Regions from separate parts of the Paenibacillus sp. FSL R7-277 genome, predicted to be linked through region 3. Evidence: riboswitches for the same ligand, from Rfam matches in the RefSeq annotation. Region 3 holds a riboswitch; each other region holds the start of a gene.
The links. A riboswitch is a leader RNA that binds a small molecule or an ion and turns the genes downstream of it on or off. The one in region 3 is predicted to bind thiamine pyrophosphate.
Positions count from the first base shown of each region.

Region 1: another riboswitch for thiamine pyrophosphate. It lies ahead of C173_RS23450 (ABC transporter ATP-binding protein); the one in region 3 lies ahead of C173_RS31160 (ABC transporter substrate-binding protein).
Region 2: another riboswitch for thiamine pyrophosphate. It lies ahead of thiC (phosphomethylpyrimidine synthase ThiC); the one in region 3 lies ahead of C173_RS31160 (ABC transporter substrate-binding protein).

Region 1 is NZ_ASPX01000080.1:304,610-312,745, reverse strand. It holds gene C173_RS23485 (ABC transporter ATP-binding protein) at 1-144, opposite strand, end outside; gene C173_RS23480 (GNAT family N-acetyltransferase) at 343-915, shown strand; gene thiE (thiamine phosphate synthase) at 1,325-1,987, opposite strand; gene thiD (bifunctional hydroxymethylpyrimidine kinase/phosphomethylpyrimidine kinase) at 1,984-2,811, opposite strand; gene thiM (hydroxyethylthiazole kinase) at 2,835-3,638, opposite strand; gene C173_RS23460 (ABC transporter substrate-binding protein) at 3,657-4,742, opposite strand; gene C173_RS23455 (ABC transporter permease) at 4,739-5,515, opposite strand; gene C173_RS23450 (ABC transporter ATP-binding protein) at 5,496-6,263, opposite strand; TPP riboswitch at 6,395-6,497, opposite strand; gene C173_RS23445 (TetR/AcrR family transcriptional regulator) at 6,564-7,220, opposite strand; gene C173_RS23440 (DHA2 family efflux MFS transporter permease subunit) at 7,402-8,136, shown strand, end outside.
Region 2 is NZ_ASPX01000045.1:19,590-27,725, reverse strand. It holds gene C173_RS15665 (gluconeogenesis factor YvcK family protein) at 1-717, opposite strand, end outside; gene rapZ (RNase adapter RapZ) at 775-1,674, opposite strand; gene C173_RS15655 (ROK family glucokinase) at 1,720-2,670, opposite strand; gene C173_RS15650 (DUF438 domain-containing protein) at 2,872-4,134, opposite strand; gene C173_RS15645 (DUF1858 domain-containing protein) at 4,149-4,376, opposite strand; gene thiC (phosphomethylpyrimidine synthase ThiC) at 4,592-6,283, opposite strand; TPP riboswitch at 6,435-6,541, opposite strand; gene trxB (thioredoxin-disulfide reductase) at 6,591-7,544, opposite strand; gene C173_RS15630 (tetratricopeptide repeat protein) at 7,591-8,136, opposite strand, start outside.
Region 3 is NZ_ASPX01000119.1:68,787-76,922, forward strand. It holds gene C173_RS31140 (EAL domain-containing protein) at 1-388, opposite strand, end outside; gene C173_RS31145 (pyridoxamine 5'-phosphate oxidase family protein) at 596-1,015, opposite strand; gene C173_RS31150 (MFS transporter) at 1,175-2,353, shown strand; gene C173_RS31155 (hypothetical protein) at 2,402-3,853, shown strand; TPP riboswitch at 3,926-4,036, shown strand; gene C173_RS31160 (ABC transporter substrate-binding protein) at 4,186-5,259, shown strand; gene C173_RS31165 (thiamine-binding protein) at 5,312-5,605, shown strand; gene C173_RS31170 (ABC transporter permease) at 5,602-6,363, shown strand; gene C173_RS31175 (ABC transporter ATP-binding protein) at 6,443-7,267, shown strand; gene C173_RS31180 (response regulator transcription factor) at 7,578-8,136, opposite strand, start outside.

The DNA of each region.
Region 1 (8,136 bases), on a different contig from region 3:
CACGGTCATCACCAGCAGCGTCTGCTTCCAGTACGGAGCGAAATATTTGACGATGCGTAATAGCAGCGCTTTGGATATATCCGGCTTCGCCTCCTCCTCATCGAACTTTAATTTGCCATGCCCGAAGCCTCCTCCGGGTCCCATGGCTCTGAAGCCTCTCGACAATAGGGTCACCAGCTTTGCTTGAATTTTAGGGATACTATATATGTAAAAATAATCCTGCAACATGTCTATCATGGGCATTATACGCCTGGATTTTCCGGAAGTAAATGCTAAACTGGATTAGCCGGAATGAAGTGGAGAACGAGATTGCAGCCTTAAGCTTGGGAGGAGAGAAACAGAATGATTATTGTTGCACAGGGATATGAAAATAAAGGGCTCCGCTACACGGTGAGATCCGCCTCACCGCAAGATGCCCTCCAGTTGTCCGCGCTGAGGCTGAAGATCGACGGGGAGACGGAGAATTTAGACCGGGTTCAAGGGGAAGCATTCATCGGCCCGGAGGGCTTCGGGTCGCTTATAGCGGCGGATACGGCCAGCGGCACGAACCTGTTCCTGGTTGCCGAGGTTCAGGACAGGCTGGCGGGCTTCGCCAGATGTGAAGGAAGTCCGCTTCGCAGGCTGGCCCATCAGGCCGAGTTCGGAGTCGGGGTGCTGCAGGAATTCTGGGGATATGGAATCGGCAGGAGCCTGCTGGAGCAGTCTATCGGCTGGGCGGATACCATCAGTCTGGATAAGCTGAGCCTGAAGGTTCTGGAGAGGAATGACAAGGCGATCCGGCTCTATGAGAGCCTTGGCTTCGAGGTCGAGGGTGTCCTGCGCAGAGATAAGCGGCTGGCAGACGGACAATTCTATTCTACTATTGTTATGGGCAGATTACGCGGGGACAGAGGGGGTAGCGTAAGCCAAATGTAATCGAAAAACCGAACACAATGGAACTGGGCGGGTAGCGTAGGCCAAATGTATGCGGAAAACCGAATACAATTGGACTTGGTGCGCCACGTAAGCCGAATGTATGCGGAAAACCGAACACAATTGGACTGGGCGCGTCGCGTAAGCCAAATGTATGCGGAAAACCGAACACAATTAGACTGGATGCCCCACGTAGGCCAAATGTGATCGAAAAACCGATCATAATTGGACAGGGCGCGCCGCGTAAGCCGAATGTAATCGAAAAACCGAACACAATGTGCGTGCGCCCTGGTTAACGTTATATGTCGCCACAAAGAGACGGGTGGAAAAGTGAGGTACATCCTATGCGTGGCATGAGGCACCAGCATCGTTCCACCAACATTGTTCCACCCGCAGCGTGCCTGGTTTGAAATTATGAAGAAGAAGAAGTGATGAGCTGCGCGAATCTCCGCGTAGTCTCGCGTATATCCTCAGCTCCGGCAATGGCCGAGATGATGGAGAGACCATCCGCACCCGCCCGGATTACCGGTGGGGCATTCTCCAGAGTGATGCCGCCGATTCCCACCACAGGAATGCTCAGGCCGCTTCGTCTTAGCTCTTCTATGACAGTAGTTCCCCGGACGGCCTGGGCATCATCCTTGGACGAAGTAGGATAGACAGGACCGACTCCGAGATAATCGGCGCCGTCCGCGATAGCCTGCCGGGCTTCCGTCAGATTATGTGCGGAGACTCCGATGATCTTATGCTCACCGAGCTGCTCCCGGATTAACCGGGCAGGCAGGTCATCCTGGCCGACATGGATGCCATCGGCATCCAGCGCAGCGGCAAGCTCCAGATCATCGTTCACGATGAACGGGATGTTATAGGCCCGGCAGATCTGCCGGAGCTGTTGCCCTAGACGGAGCAGTGCGGCACCCTTGAGCGCAGCAGGACCCTTTTCCCGGAATTGGAACAGAGTGATGCCCCCAGCAGCAGCGGTTAAAGTGTCCTCGGGTGATTGGCGGCAGTTCACACTGCCCATAATGAAGTACAGCTTCAGCAGTCTGCGCATATCCTCGATGTCTATCCGTGTCATAGCGGTATCCCCCTTGATCTCATCCGGTTCCCATAAGCAAAATGATTTGTCGGCCCCTGCCCGGCCCCGATATTCAGACTATCCTCAATCGCCGCTTGAACGAAGGCCTTGGCGGTATGGACGGCTTCAGGCATGGAGCGGCCCAGCGCAAGACCCGCCGTCACCGCAGCCGAGAAGGTACAGCCGGTTCCGTGAGTATGCTTCGTCGCAATCCGCGGGCTGGACATATACTGGAATTCCCGTCCGTCATAGAGCAGATCCACTGCCTCATCTCCTGAGGAGTCATGTCCGCCTTTCAAGATAATGTACTCGGGTCCCATCTGATGAAGCAGTCTTGCCGCCTGTTCCCGGTCTTCCCGGCTCTCAATCTTCATACCTGTCAACATCTCTGCTTCTGGAAGATTGGGGGTGATGGCAAGCGAGAGAGGAAGCAGGCTTGTAATCAGCGCCTGTACTGCCTCCTGGAGCAGCAGCTGTGAGCCGCCCTTGGCGACCATGACCGGATCGATCACCAGCTTTTGCTGCCAGCCGTACTGCTGCACTTTACTGGCAACCACACGGATAATGTCACTGCTGAACAGCATCCCTGTCTTAATGGCATCCGGCGGCAGATCACTGCCGATCGAATCTAACTGGGCTGCAACGGTCTCCGGCTCCATCGGATAGACGCCCTGGACTCCTAAAGTATTTTGGGCGGTGAGTGCAGTAAGTGCAGACATGCCGTACACCCCCAGCTCCTGAAACGTCTTCAAATCCGCCTGAATCCCGGCCCCGCCGCCGCTGTCAGAGCCGGCAATGGTCAACGCTTTGCGTATGCTAGTCATCTTTTCCCCTCCTTTGCGGCGTTTTAGGCTTCGAGCAGCTTCAGCCGTGAGCGGCTGCTGTATTGCTCCGGGGTCACTAGTGACAATTGATTCAGGAACCCAATCTGGAAGCTGCCCGGACCTTGGGCTTCAGCCGCCTCAGCGGCAAGCTCTGCTGCCACGCCGTAGAAGGAGAGGGCCTCGGCAGCCGCCTCAAGCACCTCCCCGCCGCTTACGGCAAGAAATGCACCCACCACAGCACTGAGCAGGCAGCCGGTTCCGGTCACCCGGGTCAGGATGGAGTGCCCGTTGCTGGCGATATAAGTGCGTTTGCCGTCTGTAATGATGTCTTCCTTGCCGGTGATAATTACGACACAGTTCAGCTTCTGCGCTGCTTTAATGGCTAGAGCTACTACATCGCCCTCGCCTGCTCCGGCATCCACGCCTTTGCTAGCCCAGCTCTCCCCGGCCACATTGGCAACCTCGGCCACATTGCCGCGCAGCGCAGTAAGCTGTAGCTCACTGAGCAGCTTAGCTGTAACATCCGTGCGGTAGGCGGTAGCACCGGCTCCAACGGGATCAAGCACGAGCGGTACATGGTGGCGGTTCGCAGCCTTCCCGGCCTCGATCATGGAAGCGATGGCAGCCTCATTCAGTGTGCCGATGTTCAGCACAACCGCGCCGGACATGGCGGCGACATCCGCTACTTCTTCAATGGCATCGGCCATGAACGGCGAAGCTCCCAGGGCCAGAAGCCCATTAGCTGTGAAGTTAGCGACTACGATATTCGTGATATTATGCACCAGCGGATTCGCCTGGCGTACTTTGGACAGATAAGACATATGAATTCCTCCTGAAAGATGTAATTAAAAATTAATAAAAGCATTCTTAACATCCACTTCGGCAGCCAGCAGACCGTTCTCGCTCAGCCACTGGTTCACCTTCTCCCATGATGCGCTGTCCTGATAGCCGAAGGGCTGGGAACCGGCATCCATCAGCGGCAGCAGGATCTCCAGACTGCGCTTCTCAATCGCTTCATCCAGTGGAGCGGTATCCTCCTGATGGGCAAGCAGAAGCTTCAGTGCTTCATCCGGGTGATCGGCTACATACTGCTGGCCTTTTCTGATCGCATCCACGAACTTCTGATAATAGCCTTGCGAATCCTGCAGTCCTTGCTCACTGGCGACCAGCACCAGCTCATAATAGTCCGGGACCCCGTAATCCACAGGATTGAAAGAGCGGACCGGATGGCCTTGCTGCTCCAGAATCAGCTGCTCATGATTGATGAATCCGCCCATAATGCCATCCACCCGTCCGGTGGAGAGAGCAGGAATCAGCTCATAGCCGACATCCACCAGCTTGAGGGAGGAAGGGTCCCCGCCATCGCTTTTGACCATCGTGTTCAGCATGGCTTCATACAACGGGACGGAGGAATATCCGGCTTGCTTGCCGGACAGCTCTCCGGGGCGGGTAATGCCGCTGTCTGCGGCTACCATAAGATGATTCAGCGGGTGGCGCACCAGCGCGGCAATCGACTTGACCGGAATCTGCTCCCCCCGTGCCATCAATACCTGCGGCTGGTAACTGAGTGCCAGGTCCACCTTTCCCGCAGCAACAAGCTTCAGCGCATCATTGGTATCGGCCGGCATCTGAATATCAACCTCCAGACCTTCCTCGGCGAAATAGCCTTCAGCCTCTGCCGCATACAAAAAAGAGTGGACAGCATTGGGATACCAGTCGAGCATAATCGTCAGCTTATGGACTGCGCCTTCGGCTCCAGTCCCAGCTTCAGAAGTGGCTGTAGTCCCCGCCGAAGAGCCGGAGGCTGCCGGACTGTTCGTATTGGTGCAGCCTGCCAGGACGGGCAGCATACAGAGCAGCAGAGCAGACAGTAGAACGGTTGGCCTTGAAATCGCATGGTGCAGATAACGGAAATAGCGGATAGTAGTCATGAATAACGTCCTCTTTTCTTCAGAATAATCTTCTCCAGTGCGGCGACAGCCAGAAACAGCAGGATACCGAGCACGGATAACAAGACAACAGCGGCGAACATCTTGGCACTCTGGAGATTCCCTGCCATTCTGCGGCTGAAATAGCCCAATCCCTGGCTGCCTCCAAGCCATTCCCCGATGGTTGCACCGATCACACAGTACACAGCCGACAGCTTCAGTCCGGAGAAAAAAGAGGGCAGGGCCAGCGGAACGCCCACCTTCCCGAGAATCTGCCAACGGTTCGCGCCATATGTCAGCAGCAGCTCCCGGTAGGCGTCCGTGTTCTTGGACAAGCCGTCATAGGTGCCGATGACCACCGGGAAGAAAGCGGTCAGGAAGACAACGGCGACCTTACTCCATAGGGTGTAGCCGAACCACATGATGAACAGGGGAGAGAGCGCGATCAGCGGAACCGTCTGGCTGATGATCAGCAGCGGGTACAGCGCCTTGGCCAGCGGACTGAACAGGTGCATGGCGACTCCCAGCAGGCAGCCGCAGACCACAGACAGTGCGAAGCCCGTGAGTACCTCAAGCAGTGTAGCCGGCAGATGCACCCCGAATAACAGGCGGCGTTCCTCCAGCAAGGCCTTGCAGACCGCAGACGGAGCCGGAAGAATGAAGGAAGGAACCAGGCCCAGCCGCGCTACAGTCTCCCAGACTGCAAGCGTCAGCAGGGCGAGCAGGGAAGCCGGACCGTAATGCTGGAGCAATCTTCTAGGAGCGGCGGTTCTCATATAGCTTCAGCTCCAATTCCTGGCGCAGGGCGGCGAACTGCGGTTGATAGTTCAGACTGTGATGACGCGGACGGGGGAGACCGGCTGGGAATTCCTGCATCCCGCCGCCACTGCCCGTCATTAGATAGATTCTGTCACTGAGCAGCAGAGCCTCCTCCAGATCATGGGTGATGAACAGCACCGTCTTGTCCAGCTCCGCCCATAACTCGAGCAGCCAGCGCTGCAGTGAGCGCTTGGTAATGGCATCGAGCGCCCCGAACGGCTCATCGAGAAGCAGCAGGTCATTCCCCGCCGCCACGGTGCGGAGGACCGCCACGCGCTGGCGCATCCCGCCGGACAGCTCCTGGGGATAAGCCCCTTCGGTTCCCTCTAGGCCGAAGCGTTGCAGCAGGGTACGAATCTCGGCCACGGCGGCCGCTTTGGGACGGCTGCGCTTGAGTTCCCAGGGCAGCAGACAATTGTCCATTACGGTCCGCCAAGGCAGGAGGAGATCCTGCTGCGGCATGTAGGCCACACTGCCCAGCCTCTTCGCTGCTGTAGCGGACTCGGCTCCGTTCAGCGTAATCCTGCCGTTGTCCGGCTCCAGCAGGCCGGCGATGATTTTGAACAAGGTGCTTTTGCCGCATCCGCTTCCGCCTACAACAGAAATGAATTCGCCGCGCTGCACATTCATGGATAGCTCTGAGAAGACGGGTGTCCGGGACGAACCGGTCCCGAAAGCATAGGATAGATTGCTAATGTTGATCATAAGACTATGTACGAAACCTCCCCGGATTGAAATAGAACCTGCGCGGAGCACAAAAAAGCCCCATTCATTCCCGGAGGCAATGAATGGGGCGGAAGGTACAGTCGGCTGCGGCCCTGTGACGGGAACCACTGATACATTCTGCTCCACTTCCCTCCGCTGGTATGATCCAGATCAGGTTCAAAGGGTCCGGAGCTTAAGCTCCGTCTCAGTCGGCCGACTCCCCTAGTGAATAATATTGCTATTGAATTCGTAATTGCTACTTAATATACCACAAATTCCCCTCTTGTAAAGAGCAGGCGGTCAGCGCTTCGCCAGACCGGTCACGAACAAGGTGACGATGCCCCGGGAGATGTCCAGTTTGGAGGAGTGGTGCCGCTTTTGCTCATACAGGTACAGATCTGGGCTGAGGACAGAGATTAAGGCCGTGGCCGCAAAGGCAGGATCAATGTCAATAATCTCACCGCCCTCCGCAGCACGCTGCAGCAGCTCTGTCATCATCACCCCCAGCCGCTGAAAAAAAGGATGCTCAAACTGGGTCAGCTGCTTCTTACCGGTGAACTCGGCTTTGATCATATTCAGCAGCTCAGCATACTGCTCAATGAAATCGGCAATCTGCTCAATGCTGCTCTGCAGCTGAGCGAGAGCCGGAGCTTCACCGGCACTGGCAGCCACCTGCTGCTCCAGCCCGGACAGGAATTGATCTGCGCTGCCCTTCAGCAGTGCAGAACAGATCTCACCCTTGTCCGTGAAGCGGCGGTACAGGGAGCCTTGTCCTATGCCTGCCCGCTTGGCAATGCTGTACATGCTGACTGCCTCAAGTCCGCTCTCGGTGAACAACTGGCGTGCAGCTTCAAGAATCCGCTGTACATAAGGATCGGCGGACTCGGGCGGAGCGGATTCTTTGGCTTGCGGAGCTGAGCGCGGGAGCTGTGCAGCATCGGTGTCTGGCTTTTTCATGAGAACCCCTTTCAGAAATAAATCAGCGATTTACAGAAAAATAAATAAAAGAATTGACACAACGGACAATTGTCCGTAGACTATGAATTGCACTTACGGACAGTTGTCCGTTCACTCATTATATAGAACAATCTGCCCGCAGGTCAATGTAGAACGCGGACAGCTCAGGAGGAGAAGAGACATGGATCAGACCTTGAAGCAGGAAGCCGATTTCCGGCTGTCCAGCATTCTGGTTCCGCTGCTGGCCATTATTGCCGGAGTATTTATGGTTGTGCTGGACAGTACGGCGATGAATGTAGCCTTGTCCAGGCTGGTGGTGGATTTCAAGACGGACCTGCATACGCTGCAGTGGGTAGTTACCGGATATATGCTGGCTCAGGCTTCAGTTATTCCGCTGTCAGGCTGGCTGTCTGACCGGTTCGGGGCCAAGACGGTCTTCCTGACGGCGGTAATTGTGTTTACGATAGGTTCGATTCTGTGTGCTACACCAAGCAGCGCCGAATGGCTGATTGTTTTCCGGGTCATTCAGGGACTTGGCGGCGGCTGTGTGCTCCCTGTCGGGATGGCCTATGTGTACAGACTGGCTCCCAAAAGTAAGGTTGGCGTTGTCATGGGGATTATGGGCATTCCCGTCCTGTTCGCACCCGCTATTGGTCCGGTATTGTCGGGCTGGCTGGTTGAATACCATTCCTGGCGCTGGATCTTCCTCATTAATATTCCGATTGGCATCATTGCTGTGCTGATCGGACTGCGCAAGCTGCCGAATGCGGCGAAGAACAGCGTGCCCGGCATGGATAAGCTCGGTATGGTTCTTGGCCCGCTGGCGTTTGCTTCGCTCACTTACGGGGTCAGCCAGGGCGCGCAGAGCTGGACCTCTGAGAAGACGCTGATCGGGCTGCTGCTGGGCGCTGTGGCG
Region 2 (8,136 bases), on a different contig from region 3:
ATCGAACAGATGCAGCCCGATATGGTCATATACGGCCTGTAGATGGTCATTAACCGTGTAATTATCCGTCTCACCCGGCTGGGTCATTACATTGCATACAAAAATCTTAATGGCCTCGGAAGCTACCACGGCTTCTGCCAGCTTTGGCACCAGCAGATTCGGCAGAATACTGGTATACAGACTGCCCGGACCGAGCAGAATAGCATCTGCGTTGCGGATAGCCTCCAGCGCCTCCGGCAGCGGCTCCACATCCACCGGCTCCAGAAATACGCGCTTGATGACGCCTCCCGCCTCCGGGATTTTGGATTCACCGGTAATCAGCGTTCCATCCGCCATCTCGGCGTGCAGGATTACCGCCTCTCCGGCCGCAGGCAGCACCCGGCCGCGAACGGCGAACAGCCGGCTAAGCTCCCGGACTGCTGTAACGAAGTCCCCGGAGATGTCAGTCAGTGCAGCCAGAATCAGATTGCCCAGGCTATGCCCGGCTAAGCCTTCTCCGCTGCTGAAGCGGTACTTCATAATCTGTGCCATCAGAGGCTCAACGTCAGCCATAGCCGTAAGTACGTTGCGGATATCCCCGGGCGGCGGCATCTGCAGCTCACTGCGCAGAATCCCGGAGCTTCCCCCGTCATCTGCGACAGTTACGATCGCCGTGATATCCAGCGGCTTCTCCTTCAGCCCCCGGAGCATCACCGAGAGCCCTGTCCCGCCACCCATCACGACGATCTTCGGACGCTGTCCTTGTTCTTCAGCCACTATTCATCCCTTCTCTCATCAATGCCGGTCGCGTTCGGAGTCCCGATGGCTGACTGCCACCGCTTCCGTCTCGCTAACCCCCAGCATTTTGCCCAGGTATTCGGCGATGGCTACCGAACGGTGTTTGCCGCCCGTACAGCCGATGCCGATAATAATCTGGGATTTGCCTTCCTTGCGGTATTGCGGAATAAGGAATTGAAGCATATCCAGCAGCTTGGTCAGGAATTCTTGCGTTTCAGGCCATTTCATTACGTAGTCGTACACCTCGTTGTCTTGGCCTGTCTTGGGCCGCAGCTGATCCACATAATGCGGATTAGGCAGGAAGCGGACGTCGAACACCAGGTCAGCATCAATCGGAATCCCATACTTGAATCCAAACGAAGTAATGTTAACCGAGAGGGTGCTTTTCCCGAGGTGGGAGAAGCGTGACACTATTTTTTCTTTGAGCTGAACCGGCTTCATGCTGCTGGTATCCAGACACAGGGTAGCTGAATTCTTAAGCTCCTCCAGCATCTGGCGCTCCATGCGGATGCCGTCCAGCGGCATGCCCTTCGGAGCAAGCGGATGATGCCTCCGGCTCTCCTTGTAACGCTGTACAAGCACTGAATCTGTGGCGTCCAGGAAAAGGATCTCACACCCGATCGTTGACTCGTCCTTGATGTAGGCCAGAGACTCCGACAGGGCGGTGAAGAATTCCCGCCCCCGAAGGTCGATGACCAGCGCCACCTTGGCGATTTTACCCTTGGACTGCTCAATCAGCTCAGCGAATTTCGGGATTAGTACAGGCGGAAGATTATCCACGCAGAAGAACCCCAGATCCTCCAGGCTCTGCACGGCAATCGTCTTGCCCGCACCCGACATGCCTGTAATGATAATCAGGGTGGCATGGGCGGGCAGGGTTTGCTCGAGGTCGGTCATTACAGCATCCCTCCCTATGATTAGTATATGAATAATTCCGGTCTTTTAAGAACGCAGCAGCAGGCCTGCCGCACCAATAATACCGGCGTCATTGCCAAGCGCTGCAGGTACAATCGTAACACCGGTCTGCAGAGGGGCAGGCGCCAGCTTGGCGAATACCCGGCGGACTTCATCGAACAGAATATCGCCTGCCTTGGAGACTCCGCCGCCGACGATGAATACTTCAGGGTTCAGAACCGCTGCAACGGAGGCCATTGATTTGCCCAGGTAGAAGGCCGCCCGGTTCACAATCCGCAGCGCAGCTTCATCGCCTGCCTTCGCGGCATCGAATACTTCCTTCGCAGCGATTTTTTCAACGGTGGACAAGGAGGTCCGGTCCCCGCGTGCTACAGCATCGTTCGCCATACGGATAATGCCTGTCGCTGAGGAAACGGTTTCCAAACAGCCCATGTTCCCGCAGCCGCACTGGATCGCTTCCAGATCGGGCACCACGGAGATATGTCCAAGCTCGCCGGCCAGACCGGCAAATCCCTGATACACCTTACCATTAATGATAATACCGCCGCCGACACCCGTACCGAGCGTATAGCAGACACAATTCTCTATGCCGCGCCCTGCACCGCTCCAGGCTTCGCCTAGTGCAGCCACGTTGGCATCATTGTCTATTTTGACTGGCTTGTTCAGGCGACCCTCCAGAATGGAGCGGATCGGCACATCTCTAAATCCTATGTTGGGCGCAAGGATGATGATACCTTCACGAATATTCGTAAATCCGGCCAGTCCCGCACCGACACCAGCCAGCTGGTCCCAGGAGTACGGAGAGTCCTCCACAATCTGGCGTACATACTTCTCGATATTATCGATGACAGCATCGACGCCATCCGCAGTCCCTGTCGGACCTTCGTAAGTGTGCAGCAGGCTTCCCTCGGCATTACAGATTCCAACCTTAATCGTGGTACCACCTAAATCCACGCCAACGTAGATATGTTCAGACATGTTACAAGCCACCTTTTTCTATGCTAAAATAGTTAATCCTACGTACCCACTATAATAGAACCCTCCCCTGCGGTCAAGGAAAGGCGATACACCCGGGGCAATGGACTTCAGTTCTTATTTGTTAACAAAAAGACTTTCTCACCAGGCAGGCAAGAAAGTCCGTTCATTCTCTTCTATTGTAGGGTGCCAGATACCTTAATGCTATTCGGACAAAATCCGCTTCTGGCCCTCAAGGGCACGGATCGGTGCGATATTCTGGGTGAATTCCAGCGTCCCCATATAACGGCCTTCTGCATCCCGCACGGCGAAATAACGGATATAGATGAATTTATCCTTGATGTTAATCCAGAAATCTTCGGCATCCTTCACTCCGGCTTTGAAATCAGCCAGCAGCTTCTCAACAACATGCACACTTTGCGGCGGATGGCAGTTCTGTACGGTGCGGCCGATAACGGCCTTCGTCCGGGCGAAGATCCGTTCCTTGCCATGCGAGAAGTAGCGGACGACATCGTTCTCGTCGATAAAGGTCAGATCCACCGGCAGATGATTCATCAGCGTCTCGAGCTGGTGGAGCGACAGCAGCCCGGTCTCGAACCGGATGAAGCCCTGCGGGGACAGGCCTTCCCCTTCTTCCGCCGGAACATCAGCACCCTCAGGCTCCGCTGCACGTTCCGGTATCCATTCCTGGTCGGGCGCAGTCAGGCAGAAGCCGATTTCATCGCTTTCGCGGGCGATTTTGACCCACTCATCCTCAGTCAGCTTATCCAGCGCCATCGGGAGCAGAATATTCTCTTCCTTGAAGATCATCTCATTGACTTCCTTAATGATCTCCTCCAGTGCGGCTGTAATCTGCCCGCTGTCCCCGTTATAGGCGCTAAGCGCCTTCTTGGCTTCCTTGATCATATTGCGGATTCCGTCATCCACTCCCCACATTACCTTCGTAGGACCGTATATGCCGTACTTCTCCAGGTAAGGGAAGAGCAGATTCTCCTTGCGGCTGTAATGCTTGTCGAGATCCAGCAGCAGACTCAGGTCCTCCAGCAGCTTATAGATAATCTCATCGCTGTCGTTCTTCTTGAACTTATCCGCATGCAGCTCCAGCCGGAAGTTGACCAGACGTTCGATCTCCCGGTTCTCCAGCTTGAACGTATGCACGGGATGACCGGGCTGCTCCTCAGGCTTAGAAGAACGGTGGATCTGTTCAATCGAGCCCTTGAAGATTGCCGTATGCACGGAGCAGAGGCGTTGTACTTCCTCTACCGGAATGCCTTCCTCGGTCATCAGAGAGTGCTCCATGGCGGAGATTTCCTCCACCGTAACATCGCCTACCGCTTCTTCAAAACGCGCCTTAACCTCCTCCACGCTTTTGCCCGCATGCAGCTCCTTGATGATCTCTCTCAGCATAGCCTGGCGGCGTGTCTGTTCCGGAATATCGACCTCGCGGTTATTAATCAGTTCGCTCATCACAATCTCTCCTTCTATTCTATAATCTCGAAACCATGCTGCTGAAAGGCCAGCCGAACGGTTTCCAGCTCTATTTTCTTTAATTTCATTCCTTTGGACAGGGTCATCAATCGTCCTGCAGTCTGCAGCATTCCAGGCTTCGCAATATCACGAAAACCCAGTTCCACCATGATCTCCACCACTTCCGGGTGCCTGGTTACCAGCTCAAAGACCGATTCATCCAGCTTCAACGCTTTGCTCATCCTTTTGCACACCTCACTAATGAGAATTCTTCTCAACACCAGCTTAGCATAGGGTACAGGGGTAAATTGTGATTGTAATCACTAACTACAAAAAGACTATCCCCGCCAGCCATTCAGCTTGGGGAGATAGCCTCAGAATAATACGTTTCCGCTGTAATCACGGCCTCTCGGCCATGAACAACGTACCTACATATAGATTAGGTCATGCAGCTAAGTTACAGTGATTGGCTCCATCTATGGGAATTCCGGATATCATGCGAAATCCGCATGCTGCAGAATTTAGGGCCGCACATCGAGCAGAAATGCGCCTGCTTTGCCCCCTCCGCAGGCAGGGTCTCATCATGATACGCCTGCGCCCTTTCCGGGTCCAGGGAGAGATGAAACTGATCGCGCCAGCGGAACTCGAACCGCGCCTTGGACAGCGCGTTGTCCCGGTCCTGCGCACCCGGATGTCCCTTGGCGAGGTCTGCGGCATGTGCAGCAATTTTGTAGGTAATGACGCCTTCGCGCACATCATTCTTGTCAGGCAGGCCTAAATGCTCCTTAGGTGTAACGTAACACAGCATTGCCGTTCCAAGGCCCCCGATTATCGCTGCCCCGATGGCCGACGTGATGTGATCATAGCCGGGTGCAATATCCGTAGTTAGCGGACCGAGGGTGTAGAAAGGGGCTTCGTGGCAAATCTCAAGCTGCTTGTCCATATTCTCCTTGATCTTGTGCATTGGCACATGGCCCGGACCTTCTACCATAACCTGAACATCGTGCTTCCAGGCAAGCGCCGTCAGCTCTCCCAGCGTCTCCAGCTCGGCGAACTGAGCTTCGTCATTGGCATCAGCGATAGAGCCGGGACGCAGGCCATCCCCCAGCGAGAAGGCCACATCATACATCTTCATGATCTCACATATATCTTCGAAGTGTGTGTACAGGAAGTTCTCCTGCTGATGGGCCAGGCACCAGGCAGCCATAATCGATCCGCCCCGGGATACGATGCCGGTCATTCTCCGGGCAGTGAACGGAATATAGCGCCGCAGCACCCCGGCATGAATGGTGAAGTAATCCACCCCCTGCTCCGCCTGCTCGATCAGCGTGTCGCGATAGAGCTCCCAGGTTAAATCCTCGGCTATACCGTTCACCTTCTCCAGCGCCTGGTATATGGGCACTGTCCCGACCGGCACAGGAGAATTGCGGATAATCCACTCCCGGGTGGTATGGATCTTAGCGCCGGTGGAGAGATCCATGATGGTATCAGCCCCCCAACGGGTCGCCCACCGCATCTTCTCCACCTCCTCTTCAATAGAAGAAGTGACCGCCGAATTTCCGATGTTGGCATTGATCTTCACCAGGAAGTTACGGCCGATAATCATCGGCTCACTCTCCGGGTGATTGATATTGGCCGGAATAATAGCACGGCCCGCAGCCACCTCATCCCTTACGAACTCCGGCCGGATATTCTCCCGGATCGCAATATACTCCATTTCCGGTGTGATGATCCCTTGCCTTGCATAATGCAGCTGGGTCACATTGCCTCCTGCATAGGCCCGCCTGGGATTCCTGCGCAGTCCTGGATAAGCTTCTGCGGCAGCCCCTTCTCTGCGCATTCCGTTATCCTCCGGCCGGACGGCTCTTCCGGTGTACTCCTCCGAATCGCCACGCTCCGCGATCCAGCTTGAACGGTGCGGCGGCAGCCCCCTCCGAATGTCCGTCTCCTCCGCGGCATCCGTGTACATACCGCTTGTGTCATAGACACGCAGCGGAGCATTTTCCTCTTCCCCGGCAACGCCTTCGGTTCTGCTGAGGCTGATCTCCCGCATCGGAACCCGGATATCCGGGCGTGAGCCCTCCACATACACTTTACGGCTTGCGGGGAATCCCGAAAGATCCACCTCTTCGTTTTTACTTCCTGTCATTTCAATCTCCTCCTCTTCGCTCTGTACACTCATCAGATAAGAGGTCACGCAGCAGATTGAGCTGAAGAATCTATAGATTCCTGCAAGTCAAAAAGCCGCTCCACCTGGAGCGGCTTTATTAAAGGAACAGCCAAATAAGACTGTATTCAAAAAAGGTCCGACTCCACTTTCCTACGCTGGTATGATCCAGATCAGGTTCAAGGGTCCGGAAATTCAATTTTCCCGTCTCAGCCTATTCAGGCTCCCCTAGTGGGTATCTTATCTAATTAAATACATTTTACCTGTATGGGTAATTCTTGTAAACCCGTTATTTGTCCAGCGATTCGCTCCAGTCGTGCACCATCGTGCCTTCCAGGAACTTCTCGGCATCCATAGCGGCCATACAGCCGGTTCCCGCTGCCGATATCGCTTGACGGTAACGTGTATCCTGTACATCGCCACAGGCGAATACACCCGGGATGTTGGTCTCGGTGGTACCCGGATTCACCACGATATAGCCATTCTCATCCGTATTGATCTGCCCGCCCAAGAAGGCTGTGTTCGGTGTGTGTCCAATCGCTACGAACACGCCGTCTGCCTCCACCAATTCTGTCAGACCTGTCTCATTGTTAAGCACCGTAAGGCCCTTCACTCCGGTCTCTCCTACCGTTACTTCAACCGGTGTGCGGTTCAAGGCCCAGGTTACCTTGCTGTTGTCACGCGCCCGGTCCTGCATGATCTTCGAGGCCCGCAGCTCGGGACGGCGGTGAACCAGCGTTACACTGGACGCAAAGCGGGTCAGGAAGCTGGCTTCCTCCATAGCGGAGTCTCCGCCGCCGACGACGACAATCTTTTTATTACGGAAAAAGAAGCCGTCACAGGTCGCACAGGTGCTGACCCCGCGTCCCACATTCTCCTGCTCGCCCGGAATGCCCAGATATCTTGCAGAGGCCCCGGTTGAAATAATAACCGACTCCGCTTCCAGTACACCCATTCCGTCCACTGTTACCTTGAACGGACGCTGTGAGAAGTCCACCGACTCCACCCAGCCATTCTTGAATTCAGCGCCGAAGCGTTCCGCCTGCTTGCGCATATTGTCCATCAGGTCCGGACCCAGAATCCCTTCAGGGAAGCCTGGAAAGTTCTCCACTTCTGTCGTCGTTGTCAGTTGTCCCCCCGGCTGCAAGCCTTCAATGACCAGCGGGCTCAGGTTCGCACGCGCCAGATAAATCGCGGCAGTCAGCCCGGCCGGGCCTGTTCCGATTACAATCGTTTTGTACATTACATTGGCCTCCTTACAAGTAGGTGTTCTTACAACAGCAATTGCTTCAAATGCGGGTAGTGGACGGCGATAAGCCGCCGGTTCCGGGCAGCATCCCCTTGGGTCCGGGAGCAGCCGCAGGCTCCTGCTCTTCGCCGGGCGAGCCGCCGGCTTCATTCAGGTTCTCCCCGATCAGCCGCTGAAGGCTGAACAATGCCGCCTCCTGCAGGCGGTCCTCCTGCAGTGGCTCCTGCTCCAGAACTCCGCGCAGTACCTCGGACATCTCCTCGTCCTCAATCCAGCGGAGAGCCTCGGTCACCTGAAGCTTCGTAGCGGAATCGCCGTAGCGCAGCGCCCAGAAGAACGAGGCGCGCAGCAGCGGATTATTCCGCACTTCTTCAGTGAATCTGCCTGTATTGCCCTTCCACTGCTTCAGCTGCTCCTGGAAGGGCAGCTGATAGTTATAGCTGACAGCAGGCATAGGGTGTCCTTCTGCCCGGGCCTGCTGGAGCTGGGACAGGAAGAACGCAGGGACAGCGGAAGCAGGGTCCAGCTTGGCTGCCTGTCTCCAGCAGCGCAGTGCCTCATCATGTCTTCCGCTATTGCTTGCCGC
Region 3 (8,136 bases):
ATTCAAAGCCGACAATCTCCTCGCTGAAATTCACAATCGGCTGCATGTGGCTGCAGAAATCATGGCTCATAATGATGGACACCAGATTCTCGTTAGCGAAGCGGACCTTCAGCTGATCGAAGGTCAGCCACCGTTCCGGAGCCACAGGGGCATCTTTGCTCTTAACGCACACGGATAAGGAGTCCGCAATGTCCTTAGTCACCAGCATTTCTATAAGCTTCAACAGCTCTTCCTTACGATGATATGGAATGATACAGGTCTTGCTTGTCTCAAATACTTCATAACCGGCATTCCGGATGGCAGCAGCCAGCGGATCAGAGCAGGGGCGGAGCTTCAGCTCCCCTTGATCCTCTATCGGGTCGATGTCAGCACAATCAACACAGTTCATGGCAATCCCCTCCGCCTCATGATGTCGATAACCTGAGGTCATTATATCATGATTCCTCCGGCACAATCCGAAAAGCAGCAGAAGAAAGGGCCCCCTATGAACCATGAAGGTTCCTAAGAGGCCCGGATTGCCGGACTATATAGTACTTAGGCTTAGGCGGAACTTATCCGTTACGGCCATTGCCATCCTTTTACCGGAGACAACCGCTTAAGGCTGCCATACCCCGTGCTCACCGTTCTTTCCCATATATTCAATCCGCGAAGGGGACAGCTCAAGAATGACATAATCGGGATCATCCGGTCCCTTGAACCATTTCTCCAGGGACTCATTCCATACCTTAGAGCGCAAGCTATCATCCTTCGTCACAGCAACTGTAGCTTCAATCTCCAGTACATCCTTGCCGCCGCCCTGTTCATAGCCAAGCAAGAGACTAGCATTCGGATTATCCTGAAGCTCTTCTACCTTATGAGTCTTGCGGTTAGTTGCCAGATAGATGGACAGTCCGTCATGAAATATTGCCATGTAACGCACCTTAGGCTTGTTACCGGCCTCAATCGTGCCGAAGGAACCGAACCTGTTATCGTCCAGCACCTGTATGATTGTTTTCTCCAGCTCTTTGTTATCCATTGACGTCACAGCTCCCTTCAAATTCATGTGAATATAAGTTTATATATTCACGTCCACGGTTTGGATTTATGATTAACCTGTGCCTAATATAGTGTACCCTTCCCGTTCATTCTGAATCCCGCCATCTGTTCATAAATTGATTCATAAGGAGTCTTATTCTTGAAAAAACTAATCTGGATCGGCTGTCTCTCCTATTTCGTAATCGGCCTCGCCCATGTCGTCCTGGGCTCCATTCTTCCGGTGCTGCTCCAGCATTATGACCGCAGCTACAGTGCAGGGGGCGAGCTGATCTTCAGCCAGTTCGCGGGCTTCCTGGCCGGCGTACTGGTCTCGCCGCTGCTGAACCGGCGGTTCGGCAAGCGCGGCGGCATTCTGATTGCCACCGGCCTGCTGCTCTGTGCCGAGATTGCCTACGCCTTCCTCCCGCCCTGGGGCTGGATGTACGTAATTGCCGTAGCCGCAGGGTTCGGCTTCGGGATGATCGAAGCCGTCATCGGCACGATTATTATTGCCGCAGTCACCGAAGGAACGGCGGTTGCCATGAGCCGGCTTGAGGTGCTGTTCGGTGTCGGGGCGCTGCTCATGCCGCTGGCGGCCAGTCCGCTGATTGCCGCAGGGCAGTGGAGGCTGGCCTTCCTGATCGTTGCCGCCTTCTCCCTCCTCTCGCTGCTCTTCTGGGCGAAGAGCAGATTCGGCCCGCTGGACAGCACGCTGAATGAGCGGTCTGCCCGCCCTGACCGCGCTGCGGCAGCGGGTACCACCAGAAAATTGTCCCTGCCTTACAAGGGCAAGCAATGGGTTGTCCTTGGCTTGTTCATTCTGTTCTTCTTTCTCTATGTAGGCACTGAGATGAGCCTGGTGAATTTCATGCCGGCGATCTTCATCGCGAAGCTGGGCATGAGCGAGGCCGCGGCTGCGCTCACGGTGACCTTCTTCTGGCTTGCCATGTCGGCAGGTAGACTGTTCGCCGGTGTCATCGCCGAGAAGATTTCCTACCGCATCTATGTGCTCGTCAGCTGCTTTGCCGCTTTGCTGCTGCTTATTATTTTCCCGTTCGCCAGTCACCGGCTTGCCGCCTTTGCCATCATCCTGCTGCTTGGCCTGTTCATGTCCGGCATCTTCTCCATCGCGCTGGTCTTCTCCAGCAAGCTGCTGCCCGGCGCGGAAGAATCCACGCCGAGCATTATGATCGCCTCCGGCGGAATCGGCGGCGCGGTGCTGCCGCTGCTGACCGGCTGGTCCATGGATCATCTGCAGATCGCCCAGACCTCGGGACTTTTGGCCGCTTTTGCCGCGCTGTTATTCGTGCTGAGCGTAACCGCCTGGAGAATCGGGTAATTGTATACAACAAGGTCCATATTCTGTGAATAAGGATGGAACCCACACATGGCTGAACTGCATTCTGAGCCCACTCTGCATACCGCCTTGCTGCAATTCATTTTCCCCTTCTCCATCAAGGCCGAGGTCGATGAAGAGCTGATTGAGAGTTTACAGAAGGATGGATTTACGCGTTTTTTTCTTGAGAACAAGGAACTGGAGCATGCCTATTACGGAGAGAACCACTGTGTATCCCATGAGAAAATGGAGCGCAGCTATCTTCCGTTTGCCGCCCATGTCTTGTTTCCGCATGAGAAGGACAGGGATTCCTTCCGCCGCTTTTCCCGGGTGAGTGATCTGCTGTGCGGGCTGCAAATGCCCTTTCAGACGGTTCCCTTCCGCGTGCTGTCGACCGATGTGTTCCTCTGCCCGTTCGAGCTGGGCTTCCTGACGGTAAGAGTGGCTATTGAGGAAGAGAATCTCCCCTTCAGCATGGTGCTCGAATTCGCCGACCGGTTCCGCAACCTGGAGGATGTAAGCGTTCAGGATGAGCATACCTTCATCCATTGTCATAAGAAGTCTTTTGCCCGGGTGGAGGACTTCGTGTTCAGGCATCTGGCAGCCGGGCTGGAGCCGTATCTCGATCCTGCGGAGACGAATGGCAATTATTTCGAGACCCTGCCCTTCTTCGTCGATGAACGAATGCTGGTGCAGGCCTTCTACGGCGTTAATCTCCCTGAGGACGAGGAAGAGATCAGTGTCGAAATGCTCTACCGTGCCTCTCAGGTGGATGGTCTGACCATCGACGGCAGCCCGTACATGAGTGCAAGTGATCCGGATTATATCAAGCAGTACACCCGGGAGCATTGCTATAGCCGCTGGGGGCCGGACACCTACTATATGACCAATGAGCAGACCTTCTGCTGCGTGAGCCGGGCGAAGCCGGAGATTGCCGCAGGCCTGATCAGCCAGATGTACGGCGAATATTATTACGGAATGCTGCTGAGTATTTTTCATAAAATCGTGCTGCTGAAGCTCGCCAACCTCCACTCCCGGCTGCGCATCAACCACGATAACGACGAGATCGAGAATCTGATCTTCCTGATCAACAAATTCTCGGCCAAATTCTACTTCCTGGAGCTGATTTCGCAGTCGCAGGGGCGGGAGATTTTTTTTCAGCTGCGTAAGGTGTATGGCAATGATGCCCTGTTTGATGAGGTGAAAATGACCCTCAATGACCTGTTCCAGTATCAGGACAAATTCCAGGCCAAACGGCGGGATACGCTCCTGATGGTGCTCACCGTATTTACGGTCATCAGCGGAATATACGGGATGAATCAGGTCATCGAGGATCTGAAGGGCCAGATTGACTGGAGCAAAATGCTGGAGTACTCCGTGTTCGAGTATCTGGCTCTGTTCCTGACCTTCTCGGGGATCACCGTCAGTGTCGGCTTAACGCTGAGAGAGATCTGGAACGGCATCCGCAGCCGCCGCAAGAAGCGGCATTATACGAGGGATTAAGACACAGAGGGTGGACAATGTCGAAGCTGCCGTCTATAATACACCGTAAGAACATAGCAATACCCGTGAACTTTATAGAACCAGGGGTGCTGGAATTGGCCGGCTGAGATTGTATCCCACAAGATACTGACCCTTATACCTGATCTGGATAATGCCAGCGTAGGAATCTTCATTCGGCACAGTGCCTTAAGCGGTACTGAAGCTGAATTCCCCTCACGCAAGTAACTGGCGTCCCGATCTTCGGGACGCTTTTTTGATTCTAAGGATGTACAGGAATAGGGTTTCTGTAAGCTCTGAAGACCAGGGGTTGCTGGAAGGAGAGAGAAAGAGAAATGGGAGTCAAAAAAACAGTAATGCTGCTGCTCAGTTCCATGCTGGTTCTCACGGTCGCGGGATGTGGCGGCGGGAACAACAGCGGCAATGCGGGGGCCAGTGCACCTGCTGCCGGGAACAGTACGGCTGCACCTGATGCAACCGCAGCTGCACCCACGGATGCACCTAAGGCGCTGACCCCGGTCAAGATTGCCCTGGACTGGACGCCGAACACGAATCATACCGGCCTGTATGCAGCCAAGGAGCTGGGCTATTACGCGGAGGAAGGTCTTGACGTACAGATTGTACAGCCAGGCGCTGCCGGGTCGGATACAATGGTCACTTCCGGCGAAGCCCAGTTCGGCATCAGCGCCCAGGAGGCGCTGACCCTGGCCCGCCTGCAGGATGTGCCGCTGGTGTCGATTGCTGCAATCATTCAGCATAATACCTCGGGCTTTGCGGCTCCGAAGGACCGCAATATTAAGACGCCGAAGGATTTTGAAGGCAAAACGTACGGAGGCTGGGGCTCCCCTGCAGAGCAGGCTGCCATGAAAGCCATTATGGACCCCGAAGGCGGGGATGTCTCCAAGGTGAAGCTGGTGAATATCGGCGAAGCGGACTTTTTCACAGCCGTGAAGCGGGATATTGACTTCGCCTGGATCTTCTATGCCTGGACCGGGGTGGAAGCCGAGCTGCGCGGGGAGCCGCTGGATATGCTCTATCTTAAGGATTATGCGCCGCAGCTGGATTACTACACACCGGTGCTGACCACCAGCGAGAAGGAGATCGCCGAGCACCCTGAAGTGGTGAAGGCCTTCCTTAAGGCTACGTCCAAGGGGTATCAGTACGCTATCGATAACCCGGAAGAAGCCGCGACGGTCTTGTCCGATGCTGTACCTGATCTGGACCCCAAGCTGGTGCTGGCCAGCCAGAAATGGCTTAGCCCGAAATACAAGGACGACGCCCCGCGCTGGGGTGAGCAGAAGCTTGAGATCTGGAAGAATTACGCCGACTGGATGTACGGCCTGAAGCTGCTGGATAAGCCGCTGGATGCGGAGAGTACGTTTACGAATGAATTTTTGCCGGAATCATAATGAACCCGCATGGCGGGAATCTTATACTTAACTTGGAGAGGAAGGATTCATCATGGCTAATACACTGCTCAGCATTCAGGTAATTCCGAAGACACCGAACAACGAGGATTCCATCCCTTACGTGGACAAGGCTATAGAGGTGATTCAAAAGTCAGGCGTGAAGCATCAGGTGAATCCGCTGGAGACCACGATGGAAGGCGAGCTGTCCGAGCTGCTGGATATTGTGCGTGATATGCATGAGGCGCTGATCGCTTCCGGCAGTCCTAGTGTCATCTCACAGATCAAGATCGCCCATAATCCGGGCGGCATCAGCATGGAGAAGCTGACGGAGAAATACCGGCCGTGAGAAGCACCTGGAAGCTAGTGTGGCCGCCCTTTGTGGCGGTCCTCTTTTTTGTCGGGATATGGCAGCTATCGGTCATGCTGTTCGACATCCCGGCTTACCAGCTGCCCAGCCCCGCGGATATCGCGCGTGAGACGAAGAATAACGCCTCCGGGATCTGGGAGCACACCGCCGCCACGCTGCGGTTGACCCTGATCGGCTTCCCGGTCGGCACTGGCATCGGCCTGCTCACCGCCTTGCTGCTGCATCTGCTGCCCTGGATCAAGCGAGCGCTCTATCCGCTGCTGATCCTCAGCCAGAATGTGCCCTCCATTGCGCTTGCCCCGCTGCTGATTATCTGGTTCGGTTTCGGCCTGCTGCCCAAAATCATCCTGATCACCCTCGTCTGCTTCTTCCCTGTGGCTGTTGCGACTATGGGCGGGCTGACGCAAAGCGACCGGGTAATGCTGAATTATATGAAGATGGCCGGTGCAGGCAAGTGGCAGATCTTCACCAAGCTGGAGCTTCCCGGCTCGCTGCCCTCCCTGTTCTCCGGGCTCAAAATCTCCGCCACTTATGCGGTGATGGGCGCAGTGGTGGCCGAGTGGATCGGCGCCGACAAAGGGATCGGCTACTATATGCTGCTGCAGAAGTCCTCTTACCGTGCGGACCGGATGTTCGTGGCCATCGCTATTATCGTGCTGCTGAGTCTCGTATTATTCGCGCTCATTGCCCTCCTGGAGAGATGGCTGGTGCGCTGGAAGCCGCGCAAGGAAGCTTAATGCCACGGGAGGATATCCCAACACGGAAGTACTTATAATCAACTGAAGGAGGTTACGCGAAGTGTCTGAGCTTACGAGGATTGAACTGGAGAAGGCGGACGGAGACGGACGCCTGGGTACACGGAGTGTGCCGCCTGCGCTCGAAGTCAGCGGCATCAGCAAGTCGTTCAAGCACCGCCGCCGGGAGACACAGGTGCTGAATCAGGTGTCCCTGACCGTGGAGCCGCAGGAATTCGTCTCCATTGTCGGCCCGTCCGGCTGCGGCAAAAGCACGCTGTTCCACATTATCGGCGGCCTTACGCTGCCGGATACCGGAACCGTCCGCATGAACGGCATCCCTGTGACCGGGCAGCGCGGCAAGATCAGCTATATGCCGCAGCAGCCCGCGCTGTTCCCGTGGCGCAGCACGCTGGACAACGTCCTGCTTGGCGGCGAGCTGCAAGGCGCCCCGCAGCGGGAGGCGCGTGAGGCTGCGCGCCACTGGCTGGCGAAGATCGGCCTCGGCGGCTTCGAGCGGGCCTACCCGCACATGCTGTCCGGCGGCATGCAGCAGCGGGCCGCCTTCCTGCGGGCCATGCTCGCGCCGCAGGAGCTGATGCTGCTCGACGAGCCGTTCAGCGCGCTCGATGCGCTGACCCGCGAGCAGATGCAGCGCTGGCTGCTGGAGCTGTGGGAGGAGAACCGCCGTTCCGTGCTGTTCATCACCCATAACATTGAAGAGGCGCTGCTGCTCTCCACCCGCATCTATGTTTTCTCCGGACGTCCCGGCTCCGTCCTCCACACCGTGGAGGTCCCGTTCCCGCGCCCGCGCCGCGAAGAAATCGCCGATTCGCCGGAGTTCCTCCGGATGCGGCGCCAGCTCTCAGAGTGGATGCGCGAGGAGCAGGCGAAGAGCCAGAGCTAAGTAACCACTCCGGCGGTATAACCTCCCCGTGTAGGGAGGTTATTTGCTATGTGCCCGCCAGCCTAATGTGGTCGGTTTTTCGATTATATTTGGACCACGAGCTGCCTCCAGTCCCATTATGGTCGGTTTTTCGATTATATTCGGACCACGAGCTGCACCCAGTCCCATTATGGTCGGTTTTTCGATTACATTTGGCCTACGCGCTACCCACGGTCCCATTGTGATCAGTTTTTCGCTTACATTTGGCCTTCGCGCTACCCACGGTCCCATTGTGATCGGTTTTTCGCTTACATTCCGCACACGCCCCGCCCTACATCCAGCCCTTGTCCTCCGCCAGCCGCACGGCTTCGATCCGGGTCTTGACCGCAAGCTTGCTGAGTATCTCCGAGATGTAGTTGCGGACCGTGCCATAGGAGAGGTGGAGCGCCGCGGCGATCTCTCCGGCGCTGCGGCCTGCGGCAGCCAGCTTCAGAATCTCCCGCTCCCGGTCCGAGAGCGGGTTCTCTTCGCGCAGGCTGCCGAACACCAGCTCGGGGGAGACCTCGCGGCCCCCGCCCATCACGCGGCGGATGGCATCCGCCAGCTTATCCACCGGCTCATCCTTCAGCAGATACCCCTGAATCCCGGCCTTCACCCCGCGCTCGAAATAACCGGGACGGGCGAAGGTGGTCAGGATAATGATTTTGGTGCGGCAGCCCCGCGACTTCAGCAGCTCGGCCACCTCCAGACCGCTCATCAGCGGCATCTCAATATCCATCAGACACACATCCGGCTGGACACGCTCGATCAGAGCCAACGCCTCCGCCCCGTCTCCCGCTTCGCCCGCTACCTCAATATCCTCCTCCAGATCGAGCAGCGATGCCATCGCG